DNA from 2 places in the Roseateles sp. GW821-FHT09G09 genome. Region 1 is predicted to be linked to the other one. Evidence: predicted binding sites of a transcription regulator. Region 1 holds the regulator's gene; the other holds the start of a gene.

Region 1 (4,412 bases):
AGGCCTGCGCCGCTACGTGGGGGCCGCCAACCTGCCCGACGACACCGGCTACGCCTCGCGCGTGCTGGCCGAGCAGGACCTGCTCAAGGCCGTCGCCCAGGGCCGCAACGTCAGCCCGTCGGCGCCGCGTCCGGTCCGCGAGCCGGCGTCCGCGCCGACTCCTACCGGCGAACAGGTCGCGATGACGGCCGTGATGCGCTGATCGCTGCGCCGCGCCTTCCGCACAGTTCGGCAAGGGCCCGGCAAGGGCTTGACAACGGGTTCCCATCGGAACCCGTTCCTCATTGGGCGAAGCCTCCGTCCCGGCGCCCGTGGGAACAATGTCACGAGAAGACCGGCGCCCCTCGACGGTGCGGCTACACTGCGGGCTTCGCGCAACTGGCGATCAGGGCGCCCTGACCGGTGATCATTCCTTCACCGACGCAGGCGTCGCCCGAGGTGGGCCACCACCGGGAAGCGCGAACGGCCGGGGACGTCCCCGGTTGTCCGTGCCGTTCGCCTGGGCCGCCCTCGTTCCGTCCTCCGTCGCCGGATCGCCGTCCTTGCTGACCGGCGATCGCGCCGATGCGCTGCCGGGCGGGCGGCGCCAACCCTTGAGCCGACATCATCATGTTTGACCGCACCCAACAGACCCTCGCCAACGTCGATGCCGAAGTCTTCGCCGCCATCCAGCAGGAGACCCGGCGCCAGGAAGACCACATCGAGCTGATCGCCTCGGAGAACTACACCTCTCCGGCGGTGATGGAAGCCCAGGGCAGCCAGCTGACCAACAAGTACGCCGAGGGCTATCCCGGCAAGCGCTACTACGGCGGCTGCGAGTACGTGGACATCGTCGAGCAGCTGGCGATCGACCGCCTGAAGCAGCTCTTCGGCGCCGAGTTCGCCAACGTGCAGCCCAACAGCGGCTCGCAGGCCAACCAGGGCGTGTTCTTCGCGCTGCTGCAGCCCGGCGACACCATCATGGGCATGAGCCTGGCCGAAGGCGGTCACCTGACCCACGGCATGGCGCTCAACATGAGCGGCAAGTGGTTCAACGTCATCTCCTACGGCCTGGACGCCAAGGAAGCGATCGACTATGACGCGATGGAAGCGCTGGCGCGCGAGAAGAAGCCCAAGCTGATCATCGCGGGCGCCTCGGCGTACTCCCTGCACATCGACTTCGAGCGCTTCGGCAAGATCGCCAAGGAGATCGGCGCCTACTTCATGGTCGACATGGCCCACTACGCCGGCCTGATCGCCGCGGGCGTCTACCCGAACCCGCTGCCGCATGCCGACGTCGTCACCTCGACGACGCACAAGAGCCTGCGCGGCCCGCGCGGCGGCATCATCCTGACCAACGACGAGGCGATCGCCAAGAAGATCAACTCGGCGATCTTCCCCGGCATCCAGGGCGGCCCGCTGATGCACGTCATCGCCGGCAAGGCCGTGGCCTTCAAGGAAGCGCTGACGCCCGAGTTCAAGGCCTACCAGCAGCAGGTCGTCGCCAACGCCAAGGTGCTGGCCGACACGCTGATCGAGCGCGGCCTGCGCATCGTCTCCGGCGGCACGCAAAGCCACGTGATGCTGGTGGACCTGCGCCCGAAGAACCTGACCGGCAAGGAAGCCGAGGCCATCCTGGGCGCCGCCCACATGACCTGCAACAAGAACGGCATCCCGAACGATCCGCAGAAGCCGATGGTCACCAGCGGCGTCCGTCTGGGCACGCCGGCCATGACCACGCGCGGCTTCAAGGAGGAGCAGGTGCGCAAGACCGCCCACCTGATCGCCGACGTGCTGGACAACCCGCACGACGAGGCCAACCTGGCCCGCGTGCGCGAGCAGGTGGCCGAACTGACGCGTCAGTTCCCGGTCTACCGCTGAGCGGGGCCGGCGCCACATGCGTTGCCCGTTCTGCGGTCACGGCGACACGCAAGTGTCGGAGACCCGGGAGTCCGACGAAGGCGACGTGGTGCGTCGCCGCCGTCGCTGCCAGTCCTGTGACAAGCGCTTCACGACCTACGAACGCGCGGACATCGCGCTGCCGATGGTCGTGAAGAAGGACGGCACGCGCGCCGAGTTCGACATGGGCAAGCTGCGCGCGTCGATGACGCTGGCGCTGCGCAAGCGGCCGGTGAGCATCGAGCAGATCGACGCGGCGCTGGAGCGCATCCAGGAAAAGCTGCTCAGCACGGGCGTGCGCGAGATCCCGTCGACCAAGCTGGGCGAGCACGTGATGCGCGAGCTCAAGCGCATCGACAAGGTCGCGTACGTGCGCTTCGCGTCGGTGTACCGCTCGTTCGAGGACGTCGACGAGTTCCGGCAGTTGATCCGCGACATCTGAGACCGAGTTCGTCGGAGCACGCTCGGGGATCACGCGTCCTTCACGGACTTTTCAGGCGCATCCCCCATGCGTCCCCAGACATCCCCCAAAAGCCGGCCCCCTTCAGCGGGCCGGCGTTTCCCTCCTGAAGGCGAAGCGCAACGCAGGCCATCTCCCTAGAGTTCCCAGCAACTCTTCGGGAGATTTTCCTTGCAGCCCTCCGCCTCTCCAACGTCCTCGAGCTCTTCAAGCTCTTCGAGCTCTTCCAGCTCTTCAAGCGCTCCGAGCGCGCATCCGCCCTCCTGCGGCGCCCGTACCCGTGCCGGTGCCCGCGGCCTCAGCCTCATCGAGGCGATGGTCAGCATCGCGCTGGTGGCGCTCGTGGCCCTGCTTGCGGCCCCCGACCTGCGTGACTGGCTCTGGCGCCAGCGACTCGCGAATGCCGCGCAAGCGGTGCTCGGCGACCTGCAACTTGCCCGCAGCGAAGCCATCCAGGGCGCGCGCAATGTGATCCTGCGATTCGGCGGCGATGAGTCCGCCGTCGCGGGCAGCGGACGCTGCTATGTGCTGCACACCGGCGCCGTCGGCGGCTGCGACTGCCACGTGGACGCGCCACCCACTTGCCGTGCCGACGCCCAGGCGATCAAGCAGGTGCGCTGGGTGCGCGAGCGGGGCCAGGCGGAGGTCACGTCCAACGTGCCGTCGATGCTGTTCAGCGGCCGCCAGGGAACCGTGTCGGTCAGCGGCACGATCGATGTGCGCGTGAGCGGCATCGGCTCGGTCCACCACATCGTCAGCATCACCGGCCGCGTGCGCAGCTGCACACCCGACGGCGCGCTGAGCCGCCTGCCGAGGTGCGCATGACGACGCGTCCGATCCCCACCCCGCCCCCGATCCCGATCCCGATGCCGTCCGCCCGCCGGCCCGCGGTACCCATCTGCCCGACGCAGAGGCACGGGACGCCCCGCGGCTTCTCGCTGATCGAGGCCCTGACCGTGCTGGCGATCGTGGCCGTGCTGGCCGCCTTGACCTTGCCCGGCTTCCGGGACCAGGTCATCAAGGGCCGCCGTGCCGAGGCGCGCGAAGCGCTGCAGGCCATCCAGCTCGCACAGGAGCGTTTCCGCTCCCGCGGTCCCCGCTACGCCGACCGCCTGGAGGACCTGGGGCAAGCGGCGACGACGCAGGGCGGGCTCTATCGCCTGCGCATCGCCCAGGCCGACGCCACGCGCTACCAGCTCGAGGCCACGGCGCAAGGCGCGCAATCCGCCGACCGCCGGTGCCGGGTGTTGACGCTCCGGCAGGAACTTGGCGCCACGTCCACGACCGGGTTCGACGACCAGGGCGCCGAGCAGACCGACACCTGCTGGCCGCGATGATGGAGAAGACACCATGAAATACCGTTCACGGGGCTTCACCCTGGTCGAGTTCATGATCGGTCTGACGATCGGGCTCCTGCTGTTGGCGGGCGCCTTCTCGATGGCCGGCGTCCAGCTGGGGGAACATCGCCGGCTGATGCTGGAACTGCAGGTCCAGCAGGAACTGCGCGCCACGGCCGAGCTCATGCTGCGCGACCTCCGGCGCGCGGCGTTCTGGGACAAGGCGCAGGACGGGGTCTGGCAGGACGACCCGGACGCGCCGGTCCGCAACCCCTACGCCGATCTCCTCGTGGAGGACTCGGGACGCTGGGTGACCTACAGCTTCGCCCGGGACGGGAGCGCTTCCGGCGGCGCGAGCGTGCGCGAGACCTCGGGCTTCCGCCTGAGCGACGGCCGCATCGACCAGTTGATCGCCGGCCGCTACCAGCCCGTGACCGATCCCGATCTGCTGCGCGTGCGTGAGCTCCAGGTGCAGCTGGCATCGCAAGGGCATGCCTTGGACGATGCCTGCGCCGCGGGCTGTGCCTCCGGCGGTGCGGCGAGCTGCACGCCGAACCTGTCCACGCGCCTGGTGACCCTGACCGTCGATGCGGAGGCCGTGCACGATCCGCGCGTCAAGCACCGCCTCGAACTGATCAGCCAGTTGCACAACCACGCGCTGTCGGGAGACTGCCCATGATCCGGCGCGAGGAACGAGGACTGGGCACGCTGGCGATGTGTGTCGTGCTGCTGGGCGT
Region 2 (4,412 bases), on a different contig from region 1:
GGTCGAACGTCATCTGTTCGAACCCTTCTTCTCGACCCGCAGTCGCGGGTCCGGTCTCGGCCTGTACATTTGCCGCGAGCTTTGCGAACGCTACGGCGCCCGGATCAGTTACCACCGCCACGCCGCCGCGGGCGCCGGGCCGGACGCCGAAGCCAACGAATTCCGCGTGCTGCTGCCGCGACCGGTGACGCCGGCCGGCTTGCTGGCCTCGATCCCGTCCGCGGGACCCGACTCCTATTTCCCCGATACCGAACTCCATGAGCGCTGATCCCCGCCTGCTGGTCATCGACGACGAGCCCGACCTGCGCACCCTCTACGAGATGACGCTGCTGCGCGAGGGCTTCACGCTGGACAGCGCCGGCACCGTCGAGGACGCGCTGGAACTGCTGGGCGCGCGCCGCTACGACGCGGTCATCACCGACATGCGGCTGCCCGACGGCAGCGGGCTGGACATCCTGCGCTGGCTCGAGCAGCAGGGGCGCAGCGAGCGCGCGCTGGTGATCACCGCCTACGGCTCGGCGGAGAACGCCGTCGAGGCGCTCAAGGCCGGCGCGTACGACTACCTGACCAAGCCGGTCGACCTGCGGCAGTTCCGCATGGTGGTCGCGTCGGCGCTGGGCCGCGCGTCCAAGGCCGAAGGTCCGGTGCCGAAGCCGTTCTCGTCGGCCCCGCCGGCGGCGGCGGCGGGTGCGGCGATGGGCGCGGCGATGGGTACGTCGGCGAGCGGGCCGTCCATCGCCCAGGCGCGCGCTGCGGCCGCCAGCGCGGCGGACGACGCGTTCGCGCCGACCGCGCCGGGCACGTTCGACATGCTGCCCCCGGCGGATGCGCCCAGGCCCGGCACGCCGGAGCGGCGCAAGGCGCCCCGCCCGGCTCCGCCGCTGACCGGCTCCCCGTCGGCGCTGGCGCGGCTGGTCGGCGATTCGGCCCCGATGCGTCAGGTGCGCGAGCTGATCGAGAAGGTCGCGCGCAGCATGGCGCCGGTGCTGATCAACGGCGAGTCCGGCACCGGCAAGGAACTGGTCGCGCGCGCCATCCACGACGTCAGCGCGCGGCGCCCGCACCCGTTCATCGCGGTGAACTGCGGCGCGATCCCGGAGCAGCTGCTGGAGGCCGAGTTTTTCGGTTATCGCAAGGGCGCGTTCACCGGCGCGAGCGAGGATCGCGAGGGATTCTTCCAGGCCGCGCAGGGCGGCACCCTGTTCCTCGACGAGATCGGCGACCTGCCGATCGCCATGCAGTCCAAGCTGCTGCGCGCGCTGCAGGAGCGCTCGGTGCGACCGGTCGGCGCGGTGGCGGAGATCCCCGTCAACGTGCGCCTGCTCAGCGCCACGCACAAGGACCTGACCGCGGAGGTGGCGGGCGGTCGTTTCCGGCAGGACTTGTATTACCGGCTCAACGTCATCCAGATCCGCGTGCCGCCGTTGCGGGAGCGCATGGAGGACCTGGCGCCGATCAGCGCCCGGATCCTGCTGCGCATCGCCGCCGACGCCGGCGTGGAGCCGGTGCCCGCGCTGACGCCGGCCGCCCTGGCGACGCTGTCGCGCTACAGCTTCCCCGGCAACGTGCGCGAGCTCGAGAACCTGCTGCACCGGGCGCTGGCGCTCTCCAGCGGCGACGGCATCGACCTGGCCGATCTCGGCCTGCCCGACAGCGTGCTGGGCCTGGACGACGCGCCGACCGACACCGCTTTCAGCCCGGTCGATCCGTCGCTGGCCGTCGCGCTGCCGGCCGAGGCCGGCGGCGGCGCACCGCTGCCCTCCGATCTGGCCGCCTACCTGGATGAGGTCGAGAAGCAGATCCTGCTGCGCGCGCTCGAGCGGCATCGCAACAACCGCACCGCCGCCGGCGCGAGCCTGGGCCTGTCCCTGCGCCAGATGCGTTACCGCATGGCCCGCCTGGCCATCTCCATCGGCGGCGACGAGTCCTGATCGCCAACCGGACTCCCAAGGCCCTCGGGCAGCGGCTGTCAGTGGGGCCGGAATGATGCGAGGGGTTCGCGGACGCGATGCCCCTTGCGTCGTGGAGTGCCCGCGCCTGGCGACCCGCAGTTGGGCGGTCCAGAACCTGCGCTTCTCGCCGTCAGATGCGCGCATTGCGACCATGACCCCACCGCCGGTAGCGGCTACGGGAAGGTCCTGATCGGGACTTGTCCTACCCCCCGGGGACAGCCCGCGAAGTCGTCATCGGATTGCCATCGTCGCAAGCGCAGCAGCCATGGGCGTTCGCGGCGCATTCGGGCCGCCAGACCGCGTCAATCCTTGCGCTCCGCACACGATGCGCGAATCCATCGGGGCTGTGCGGGGTCAGGTCTTCCGGCTAGCCCAGCAGGGGGTGGGAGTCAAGCGGGGAGGACGCTACCGCTAGTTCCTTGAAGGTCCGCAGACCACTAGATATAGTGTTTTGCATGCTATCCTGCTGACTTCGCAAACACGGCGATGAATGCTCCATCAGAAGTCTTGTCCGCGGTGCCGGCCCCCCAGCCGGAGACGCGGAACCATCAAGTCCCGGCGCATCAGCAGCATCGCGAACACCACCTGACCCCCTGATCGTTTGGCCCTTCGGAAAAGCCGGGCCGGGCGCAGCATTTTTTGTTTTCAGACCAGAACGAGGAACCCATGCAGACAGTCGCCGCCACACCGACCGCTGAAACGGGCCTGGCGCAGGCTCCCCGCGAGTCCGCCGCCGCTTCGGCCAGCTTCCCGCAGCATCAGATCATCCGCCGCAACGGCGCGGTGGTGCATTTCGAGCCGAGCAAAGTGGCGGTGGCGATGATGAAGGCGTTCCTCGCGGTGCACGGCACCAGCGGCGCCGCCTCCGCCAGCGTGCGCGAGACCGTCGACGCGCTGACCGACTCCGTGACCCGCGGCCTGCTGCGTTCGCGCCCGGCCGGCGGCACCTTCCACATCGAGGACGTGCAGGACCACGTCGAGCTGGCGCTGATGCGCGGCGGCCACCATGAAGTGGCGCGCGCCTATGTGCTGTATCGCGAGCGCCGCACGCAGGAGCGCGCCCGCCAGGGCGAGCAGCAGCAGGCCGCCGTGCTGGAGTCCGGCATCTCGGTGACCGAGAACGGCGTGCGCGTCCCGCTCGACCTGGACAAGCTGGCCGCGCTGATCGCGTCGAGCTGCGAGAACCTGGGCGCCGACGTCAAGCCGGATCCGATCCTGGCCGAGACCAAGCGCAACCTGTACGACGGCGTGCCGATCGACGAGGTCTACAAGGCCGCCATCCTGGCCGCCCGCACGCTGATCGAGAAGGATCCCGGCTACACGCGCGCCACCGCCCGTCTGCTGATGCACACGATCCGCCGCGAGATCCTGGGCGAGGAAGCGACGCAGGCCGACATGGCCACCAAGTACGCCGACTACTTCCCGGGCTTCATCAAGAAGGGCGTGCAGGCCGAGCTGCTGGACGAGAAGCTGCAGCAGTACGACCTGGCCAAGCTGGGCGCCGCGCTGAAGGCCGAACGCGACCTGCAGTTCGACTACCTCGGCCTGCAGACCCTGTTCGACCGCTACTTCCTGCACGTCGACGGCACCCGCATCGAACTGCCGCAGGCCTTCTTCATGCGCGTCGCGATGGGCCTGGCGCTGGGCGAGATCGACCGCGAAGCGCGCGCGATCGAGTTCTACGAAGTCCTGTCGACCTTCGACTTCATGAGCTCCACGCCGACGCTGTTCAACGCCGGCACGCGCCGCTCGCAGCTGTCGAGCTGCTACCTGACGACGGTGGCCGACGACCTGGACGGCATCTATGAGGCGCTGAAGGAAAACGCGCTGCTGTCGAAGTTCGCCGGCGGCCTGGGCAACGACTGGACCCCGGTCCGCGCGCTGGGTTCGCACATCAAGGGCACGAACGGCAAGTCGCAAGGCGTGGTCCCGTTCCTGAAGGTGGTCAACGACACGGCCGTCGCCGTGAACCAGGGCGGCAAGCGCAAGGGCGCCGTCTGCGCCTACCTGGAGACCTGGCATCTGGACATCGAGGAATTCCTCGAGCTGCGCAAGAACACCGGCGACGACCGCCGCCGCACCCACGACATGAACACGGCGAACTGGATTCCCGACCTGTTCATGAAGCGCGTCATCGAAGGCGGCGACTGGACGCTGTTCAGCCCGTCGACCTGCCCCGACCTGCACGACCTGTTCGGCAAGGCGTTCCAGACCGCCTATGAGGCGTACGAGGCCAAGGTCGATCGCGGTGAGCTCAAGCTCTACAAGCGCATGCCGGCCCGCGACCTGTGGCGCAAGATGCTGACGATGCTGTTCGAGACCGGCCACCCCTGGATCACGTTCAAGGACGCCTGCAACGTCCGCAGCCCGCAGCAGCACGTGGGCGTGGTGCACTCGTCCAACCTGTGCACCGAGATCACGCTGAACACCAACGACAACGAGATCGCGGTCTGCAACCTG

What was found. The regulator NrdR, encoded in region 1, represses ribonucleotide reductase genes. The targets are predictions, from matches to a motif close to CACNANATNTNGTG.
Region 2: AC07O8_RS09785 (ribonucleoside-diphosphate reductase subunit alpha) is a predicted target of NrdR. The motif match lies at 2,388-2,401, and genes of this name have one in related genera.

Annotation. Positions count from the first base shown of each region.
Region 1 is NZ_JBWKOG010000010.1:108,551-112,962, forward strand. Features, by position in the region: gene AC07O8_RS23880 (lytic transglycosylase domain-containing protein) at 1-202, shown strand, start outside; gene glyA (serine hydroxymethyltransferase) at 610-1,860, shown strand; gene nrdR (transcriptional regulator NrdR) at 1,877-2,320, shown strand; gene AC07O8_RS23895 (GspH/FimT family pseudopilin) at 2,510-3,163, shown strand; gene AC07O8_RS23900 (type IV pilin protein) at 3,160-3,675, shown strand; gene AC07O8_RS23905 (PilW family protein) at 3,689-4,354, shown strand; gene AC07O8_RS23910 (hypothetical protein) at 4,351-4,412, shown strand, end outside.
Region 2 is NZ_JBWKOG010000003.1:290,556-294,967, forward strand. Features, by position in the region: gene AC07O8_RS09775 (sensor histidine kinase) at 1-268, shown strand, start outside; gene AC07O8_RS09780 (sigma-54-dependent transcriptional regulator) at 258-1,931, shown strand; gene AC07O8_RS09785 (ribonucleoside-diphosphate reductase subunit alpha) at 2,619-4,412, shown strand, end outside.